DNA from 2 places in the Serratia sp. LSHTC3 genome. Region 1 is predicted to be linked to the other one. Evidence: predicted binding sites of a transcription regulator. Region 1 holds the regulator's gene; the other holds the start of a gene.
The links. Region 1 encodes LexA, which represses DNA repair genes until DNA is damaged. Its sites were predicted from a motif close to TNCTGTATGTACATACAGNA; they were not measured.
Positions count from the first base shown of each region.

Region 1 (3,742 bases):
GGAACGGCCGCCTTCCACGAAATATTCCACCGAGTAACCGCGGGTGAACAGCTCGCCGAGGTATTCACGGAACACCGTCGAGTACAGCTTGTTGCCTTTAAAGGTGCGGCGGATGAAGAACGCGCCCAGGCGACGGAAGATCGGGCCCGCCGGCCAGAAGTTGAGGTTGATGCCCGCAGCGATGTGCGGCGGCACCAGGCCCTGGTGATACAGCACGTACGACAGCAGCAGATAGTCCATGTGGCTGCGGTGGCAGGGCACGTAGACGATCTCGTGGCCGTCCTGCGCCAGCTGGCGCACGCGCTCGGCGTTGGTGACGTTGATGCCCTGATACAGCCGGTTCCAGGTCCAGCTCAGCACGCGGTCGGACAGGCGCACGGTTTCGTAGGAGAAGTCGGCGGCGATCTCTTCCATCAGCGCGATGGCGTTCTGCTGGGCCTTCTCGTGCGAGATCTTCTTGCTGCGCGCTTCGTCCTCGACCGCTTTTTCGATCGCTTTGGACGCCAACAGCTTGTTGAACAGATCCTGACGGGCCGGCAGACTCGGGCCCACCGCGGCCAGGCGCTGACGCGAGAAGTGCATGCGCGCCACGCGCGCCAGTTTCTGCGCGATGGTTTTATCCGTGCCGTGTTCGGTAGCCATGCGGCGCAGCGACACGGTGTTGGAGAAACGCACGAAGCTGTCGCGGCCGAGCCACAGCACGGCGAAGAATTTCTGCACGCCGTTCAACAGACGCAGGTGCGGCGTGCCGTGGCCTTCGCGGCCCGGCGAACGGCCGAACATCACCGAAACCGGCAGCATCTGAATGTCGAGATCCGGGTTGCTGCGATGCAGATCCAGATAGTCGTGGAACAGCTTTACCGACTCTTCTTTTGGGGTGTAATAGCGGAATACGCGCGGGCCGTCGTGAATGAACACGTAGCTCGGCAGCACGGTGCCGTCGATCTCCAGCGAGTTGAGCGGATCGGGCAGATCCTGCGCCAGGCACTGGGTGCGCAGCGTCAGCAAATCCGCCTTGGAATTGTAAGGTAAAACATACAAAATCGGCCGTGAGGGATCCAACCCTAGCTCGGTAACCGGATCTGAAGGGATGACCTTACTTCTTACCAACAATTTAAGTGGTAAATTCAATATTTTATAATAAATTTTACGCCAACCTGACATAACAACGTGAAGCCTCTTGTTAGCAATGCGCCGCAAGCATACCAGAAACCGGGTAGCAGATCTGTGGTGTTCGAAAACCGAGAGCCGTCAGCGCGGACTGTTCTAGACTCTTTTTATTATGACCGACCTCTGAGAAAGGCACGAAAACATGGCAAACCAAGCAACCGGACTGACCCGCATCATCAAGGCAGCCGGCTATTCTTATAAAGGGCTATCCGCCGCCTGGCAGCACGAAGCGGCTTTCCGCCAGGAACTGGTGGTCACCCTTCTGGCTATCATACTGGCTGTCTGGCTGGATGTGGGTGCGATAGCGCGCATTTTATTGATCGGATCGGTAGCGCTGGTGATGATCGTCGAGATCCTGAACAGCGCGATCGAGGCGGTGGTGGATCGCATCGGCAGCGAACATCACGAGCTGTCCGGGCGGGCCAAGGACATGGGATCGGCGGCGGTGTCGCTGGCGATCGTGCTGGCGCTGTTCGTTTGGGGCACGGTCTTATGGCAGCATTTCGGCTGACGAAAAGCGCCTACTGACTGATTTTTATTTATTCTTCGGTTCCCAATCCGCGCTTACCTGTATATACTCACAGCAAGACTGTATAAACAAACAGGGGGCGGAATGAAAGCACTAACTACCAGACAGCAAGAGGTCTACGATCTGATTCGCGAGCACATTTCGCAAACGGGCATGCCACCAACGCGTGCCGAGATCGCGATGCGTCTGGGGTTCCGTTCGCCTAACGCCGCCGAAGAGCACCTGAAGGCGCTGGCACGCAAAGGCGTGATCGAAATCGTCTCCGGTGCCTCGCGCGGTATCCGTCTGCTGATGGAAGAAGAAGAAGGGCTGCCGCTGATCGGCCGCGTCGCCGCCGGCGAGCCGCTGCTGGCGCAGCAGCACATCGAAGGGCACTACCAGGTGGATCCTTCCCTGTTTAAACCGAGCGCCGATTTCCTGCTGCGGGTGAACGGCATGTCAATGCGCGACATCGGCATTCTGGATGGCGATCTGCTGGCGGTGCACAAAACGCAAGACGTGCGCAACGGCCAGGTCGTGGTCGCGCGGATCGAAGACGAAGTGACGGTCAAGCGCTTGAAAAAGCACGGCAACGTGGTTGAACTGCTGCCGGAGAACAACGAATTCCAACCGATCGTGGTCGATCTGCGTCAGCAGAATTTCACTATCGAAGGGCTGGCGGTCGGCGTGATCCGCAACGGCGACTGGATTTAATCGCCGCGCCATCACCGCCGCTCCCTGTATCAATCGCCCCTGTTTTGGGGCGTTTTTGTTTCTGACTTCGCCCTTTGTCACTCAGTCACAGGAACATCCCATCATGCGCCTGATTTCCGCTTTCACCAGCGACACCGATAAAGCCCTGTGGCGCCTCGCCCTGCCGATGATCTTCTCCAATATTACCGTGCCGCTGCTCGGGTTGGTGGACACCGCGGTGATCGGCCACCTCGACAGCCCCATTTATCTGGGGGGCGTGGCGATCGGTGCGGTGGCGACCAGCTTCCTGTTCATGCTGCTGCTGTTCCTGCGCATGAGCACTACCGGCCTGGCGGCGCAAGCGCTGGGGGCGCAGAACCCCCAGGCGCTGGCGCGCGCCTTTATGCAACCGCTGCTGCTGGCGCTGTTGGCCGGGGTGGCGATCGTCCTGCTGCGCTATCCGCTGATCGAACTGGCGCTGCGGATCGTCGGCGGCGATGCCGACGTGCTGGAACAGGCGCGGCGTTTTCTTGAGATCCGCTGGTTAAGCGCCCCGGCGGCGCTGGCCAACCTGGTGCTGCTGGGCTGGCTGCTTGGCGTACAGTACGTGCGGGCGCCGGTGATCCTGCTGATCGTCGGCAACCTGCTGAACATCGTGCTGGATATCTGGCTGGTGATGGGCCTGGGCTGGAATGTGCGGGGGGCGGCGGCGGCAACCGCCATCGCCGAATACGCTACGCTGCTGCTCGGCCTGTGGTTGGCGTGGCGGGTGATGCGCCTGCGCGGTATTACCCTGCAGATGCTGCGCCAGGCCTGGCGTGGCGATCTGCGTCGCCTGCTGGCGCTCAACCGCGACATCATGCTGCGCTCATTGTTGCTGCAACTGTGCTTTGCGTCGTTGACCATTTTCGGCGCTCGCCTGGGAAGCGAGGTGGTGGCGGTCAATGCGGTATTGATGAATCTGCTGACGTTCACCGCCTATGCGCTCGACGGTTTCGCTTATGCGGTGGAGGCTCATTCGGGCCACGCCTACGGCGCCCGGGACGACAGCCAACTGCGCAAAGTGTGGCATGCGGCCTGCAGGCAGGCAGGGCTGGTCGCGTTGGCCTTCGGCCTGGCGTATGCCGTTACCGGCCAGCAGATCGTGGCAGCCTTGACCTCTTTGCCGGAACTGCGTGCGTTGGCCGCCCATTATTTACCCTGGCAGGTCATTCTGCCGCTGGTTGGGGTGTGGTGCTATTTGCTGGACGGCATGTTTATCGGCGCCACGCGCGGCGCCGAGATGCGCAACAGCATGGCGGTGGCCGCGGCGGGATATGGTATTGCGCTGCTCAGCGTGCCGCTGCTTGGCAACCACGGGCTTTGGCTGGC
Region 1 covers NZ_JBXUNP010000004.1:511,547-515,288, reverse strand. Annotated here, with positions in the region: gene plsB (glycerol-3-phosphate 1-O-acyltransferase PlsB) at 1-1,164, opposite strand, end outside; gene AC2CGI_RS18080 (diacylglycerol kinase) at 1,313-1,681, shown strand; gene lexA (transcriptional repressor LexA) at 1,784-2,392, shown strand; gene dinF (MATE family efflux transporter DinF) at 2,496-3,742, shown strand, end outside.

Region 2 (3,742 bases), on a different contig from region 1:
TGACGTTTCTCGATCAGCGTGAACAGCAGGTGCGCGACGAGACGGCATTGAATCTGTTGATGAGTCGCCTGGGCATTCCGTTGGCGCGACTGACGGCCGCCACGCCGCTGGCGGGTATGGCGATGCCGATGGCGCTGGCGAGCAAGATGCATGCGCTGGTCAATGACAAGGCGGCGCTCAAGGCGTGCCTGGCGGACAACACCTCGGCGGGAGCCTGGGTGACGATGCGGTTTTTGGCCTCGTACGCGGAGTATGCACCCGCCATTGAACCGGAAGCGTTCGACGTTTGCCCGGTTCTGTTGACGCAACCGGCGCAGGATCGCTGGACGCCGTTGCACCTGAGTGAACTGTTTCTGCGGCGCATTCGGCGGGTGCCGGTGACCACCGTGATGCTCGAGAACGCCGGGCATTATCCCCTCGAGCAGCCGGGCCTCGATCAGATGGTTGAAGCGGTGCATCGTTTTTGCCTGGCCGCGGCGGAGCGGTGAGGCGACGGCGCATGTTCTGAAGACGCCACTGCAGCTCAGCATGTTATCCACAGTTTTAGTGGATAACGTGTGTGCAAGGCAGAGTGAAACCGTTAGCAGGCGTAAAAAAAAATCGCTCAGAAAATTATTATATTACGCGTCAAACTGTGTTCTGACGGGGGATAGGGGGGTTCACGCGTTCGCGTTTTGTTTATGCTTTACTGTATAAATATACAGTTTGGTTATGAATATGCTGAGCACTTCAAGGTTGTATGCTTTTTCACCAGGTGAGCCCCTGACGTTACCGCTGTTTGCCGATCGTGTGGCCTGCGGTTTTCCTTCACCGGTGCAGGACTATGTCGAGAGCCGGCTGGATATCGGCAAGCTGCTGGTGCGCCATCCTAATGCCACTTATTTCGTGCGCGCCAGCGGTGAGATGGAGCGAGCAGGATGGATCAGGCACTACCGACAGATTAAGAAACTGAGCATCCGAGAAACAGCAGACGCGACAGGCTGCAGTACTTCCCAAGTTTGTCGCATTCAGGCCTTCTATAAAGAAGTTGAGACTGATTAAAAAGCAGCCTTAATGTACAATAATTTTCTATATCCAAACTGACCCCATGAACAATCAATGAGTTAGAGGTGAAAGATGATTTCATACAAAAAAACCATACCTGCTCTTGTCATATTCGCTTTATCTAATGCTGTGGCATATGCGAATGATTTCGACAAATCAAATGAAGCGATGGCAATTTCAGCAATAGGTTTTTCTGGCTCAAATGCTCGTGTTGCACATGATGTTTGTGGGGCAACCAATGAGAAAATTGATAAATATAAAAAACAAATAAAAGACTCATTAACTAGAACATTAAAGTATGAACAGTCAGGATTCGATACGCATTGGGATAATGGTTGGAAAAATGCTGATTTTTTGGTTAAGTCATTAAGTAATGATGAAGCCTATAAAAAAGAATATTGCCAAGAGGTTTTAGATGGAATTAATAATCCTGAAATGAATTAAGGATTATTCCTTATTCGGGGTTCTACGCCGGAACCCCAGATTTTTCCGTCCGCTGAAATTATCCCCGGTTGAGCCGCTTTATACCGTCAGCTCGCAGTGGACCATCAGGGGAAATGTGGCGGTACAGCGTTTGTCGGGTTATCCCAAGCTCCTGGCATAACGTACTGACTTTCGTCTCTGGCCGTCCCATTGATGCCATTGCCAGTCGCAATTTTATTGGCGTCATTTTGTAAGGCCGTCCGCCGTTCCTCCCGCGGGCTCTTGCTGAGGCAAGGCCTGCCGCTGTTCTTTGCGGCGCTGTACGCAGCAGAGACCGACGGCCGCGCGTCCGGTATCGCCCGCCGTCGGCGCCGTTCGCAATGACAATCCCTCACTCATCCTGCCCATCGATACGCCAACGGTCTGAGTGCCGAATTATCCACAGTTTTGGTGGGTATCATGTGTGCAAACACACGTGAAGAACGCCAAAATCTGCAGGAAAAATCACTCAGAAAATTATTATATTACGCGGCAAAGCGCGATCCGCAGGGGAATTTGGGGTTGCGCGCGTTCGCGTTTTGTTTATGCTTTACTGTATAAATATACAGTTTGGTTATGATTATGCTGAGCAATTCAAGGTTGTATGCTTTTTCACCAGGTGAGTCTCTGACGTTACCGCTGTTTGCCGATCGCGTGGCCTGCGGCTTTCCTTCCCCGGCGCAGGACTATGTCGAGAGCCGGCTGGATATCGGCAAGCTGCTGGTGCGGCATCCCAACGCCACCTACTTCGTGCGCGCCAGCGGCGAGTCGATGATCGACGGCAATATTCAGGACGGCGATCTGCTGATTGTCGACAGTGCCCTGACGCCGGAACACGGCAATATTGTGATCGCCGCCGTGGACGGTGAATTCACCGTCAAAAAACTGCAGCGCTACCCCGACGTGCGGCTGTTGCCGATGAACCCCGCCTATGCGCCAATCGTGTTCAACGACGAGGCGCAGCTGGAGATCTTCGGCGTGGTGACCTTTATCGTCTACGCGGCGCTGTAACCATGTTTGCCCTGGTAGACGTCAACAGCTTCTACGCCTCCTGCGAAACCATCTTTCGGCCCGATCTGCGGGGGCGGCCGGTGATCGTGCTGTCCAACAACGACGGCTGTGTGATCGCCCGCAGCGCCGAGGCGAAAGCGTTGGGCGTGCCGATGGGCGCGCCTTATTTCAAAATCAAAGAGGAGATGCGCCGCCGCAACGTCGCGGTGTTTTCCTCCAACTACGCGCTGTACGCCGATATGTCCCGCCGGGTGATGGACACGCTGGAGGAGATGGCGCCGGCGGTGGAGATTTATTCGCTGGACGAAGCCTTTCTGCGGCTGGACGGCGTGGCGCGCTGCGAGGCGCTGGAACCGTTCGGCCGGCGGGTGCGCGATCGCATCCGGCGCGAGCTGCATTTGACGGTCGGGGTCGGCATTGCGCCGAGCAAGACACTGGCCAAACTGGCCAACTTCGCGGCCAAGAAATGGCGCGGCACCGGCGGCGTGGTGGATTTATCCGATCCGGTGCGCCAGCGCAAGCTGCTGGCGTTGATCCCGGTGGAAGAGGTGTGGGGCGTGGGGCGCCGCCTGACACGCCAGCTGCAGGCGATGGGGATCCATACCGCGCTGCAGCTGGCGGATTGCGATACCCGGCTGGCGCGTAAAACCTTCAGCGTAGTGCTGGAGCGCACGATACGTGAACTGCGCGGCGAATCGTGCCTGCGGTGGGAAGATGAGGCGGCGGCGAAAGAGCAGATCATCTGTTCCCGCTCGTTCGGCCAGCGCTTGACGCATTACCCGCACATGCGCGAGGCGATCTGCAGCTACGCCGAACGCGCCGCCGAAAAGCTGCGGCAGGAAAAGCGCTATTGCCGCAACGTGTCGGTGTTTATCAAAACCAGCCCGCATGCGGCGGGCGAAGGCTATTACAGCAATATGGGCACCGCCCGGCTGCAAACCCCGAGCAACGACAGCCGCGACATCATCGCCATGGCGGTGCGCGCGCTGGAGAGCATCTGGCAGGAGGGGCGGCGTTATCTGAAGGGCGGCGTGATGTTGGGGGATTTCAGCGCCGCCGCCATGGCGCAGATCGACCTGTTCGACGACTGCCCGCCGCGCCGCAACAGCGAGCGGCTGATGGCGACCCTCGATCGCCTGAATCAGGAAGGGCGCGGGCGCGTATGGTTCGCCGGGCAGGGGATCGTCAAACCGTGGCAAATGAAGCGCGAAATGCTGTCGCCGGC
Region 2 covers NZ_JBXUNP010000001.1:851,981-855,722, forward strand. Annotated here, with positions in the region: gene AC2CGI_RS04065 (alpha/beta hydrolase) at 1-488, shown strand, start outside; gene AC2CGI_RS04070 (helix-turn-helix domain-containing protein) at 712-1,041, shown strand; gene AC2CGI_RS04075 (hypothetical protein) at 1,117-1,488, shown strand; partial or broken gene AC2CGI_RS04080 (SOS response-associated peptidase family protein) at 1,814-1,894, shown strand; gene umuD (translesion error-prone DNA polymerase V autoproteolytic subunit) at 2,083-2,517, shown strand; gene umuC (translesion error-prone DNA polymerase V subunit UmuC) at 2,520-3,742, shown strand, end outside.
Region 2: umuD (translesion error-prone DNA polymerase V autoproteolytic subunit) is a predicted target of LexA. The motif match lies at 2,058-2,077, and genes of this name have one in related genera.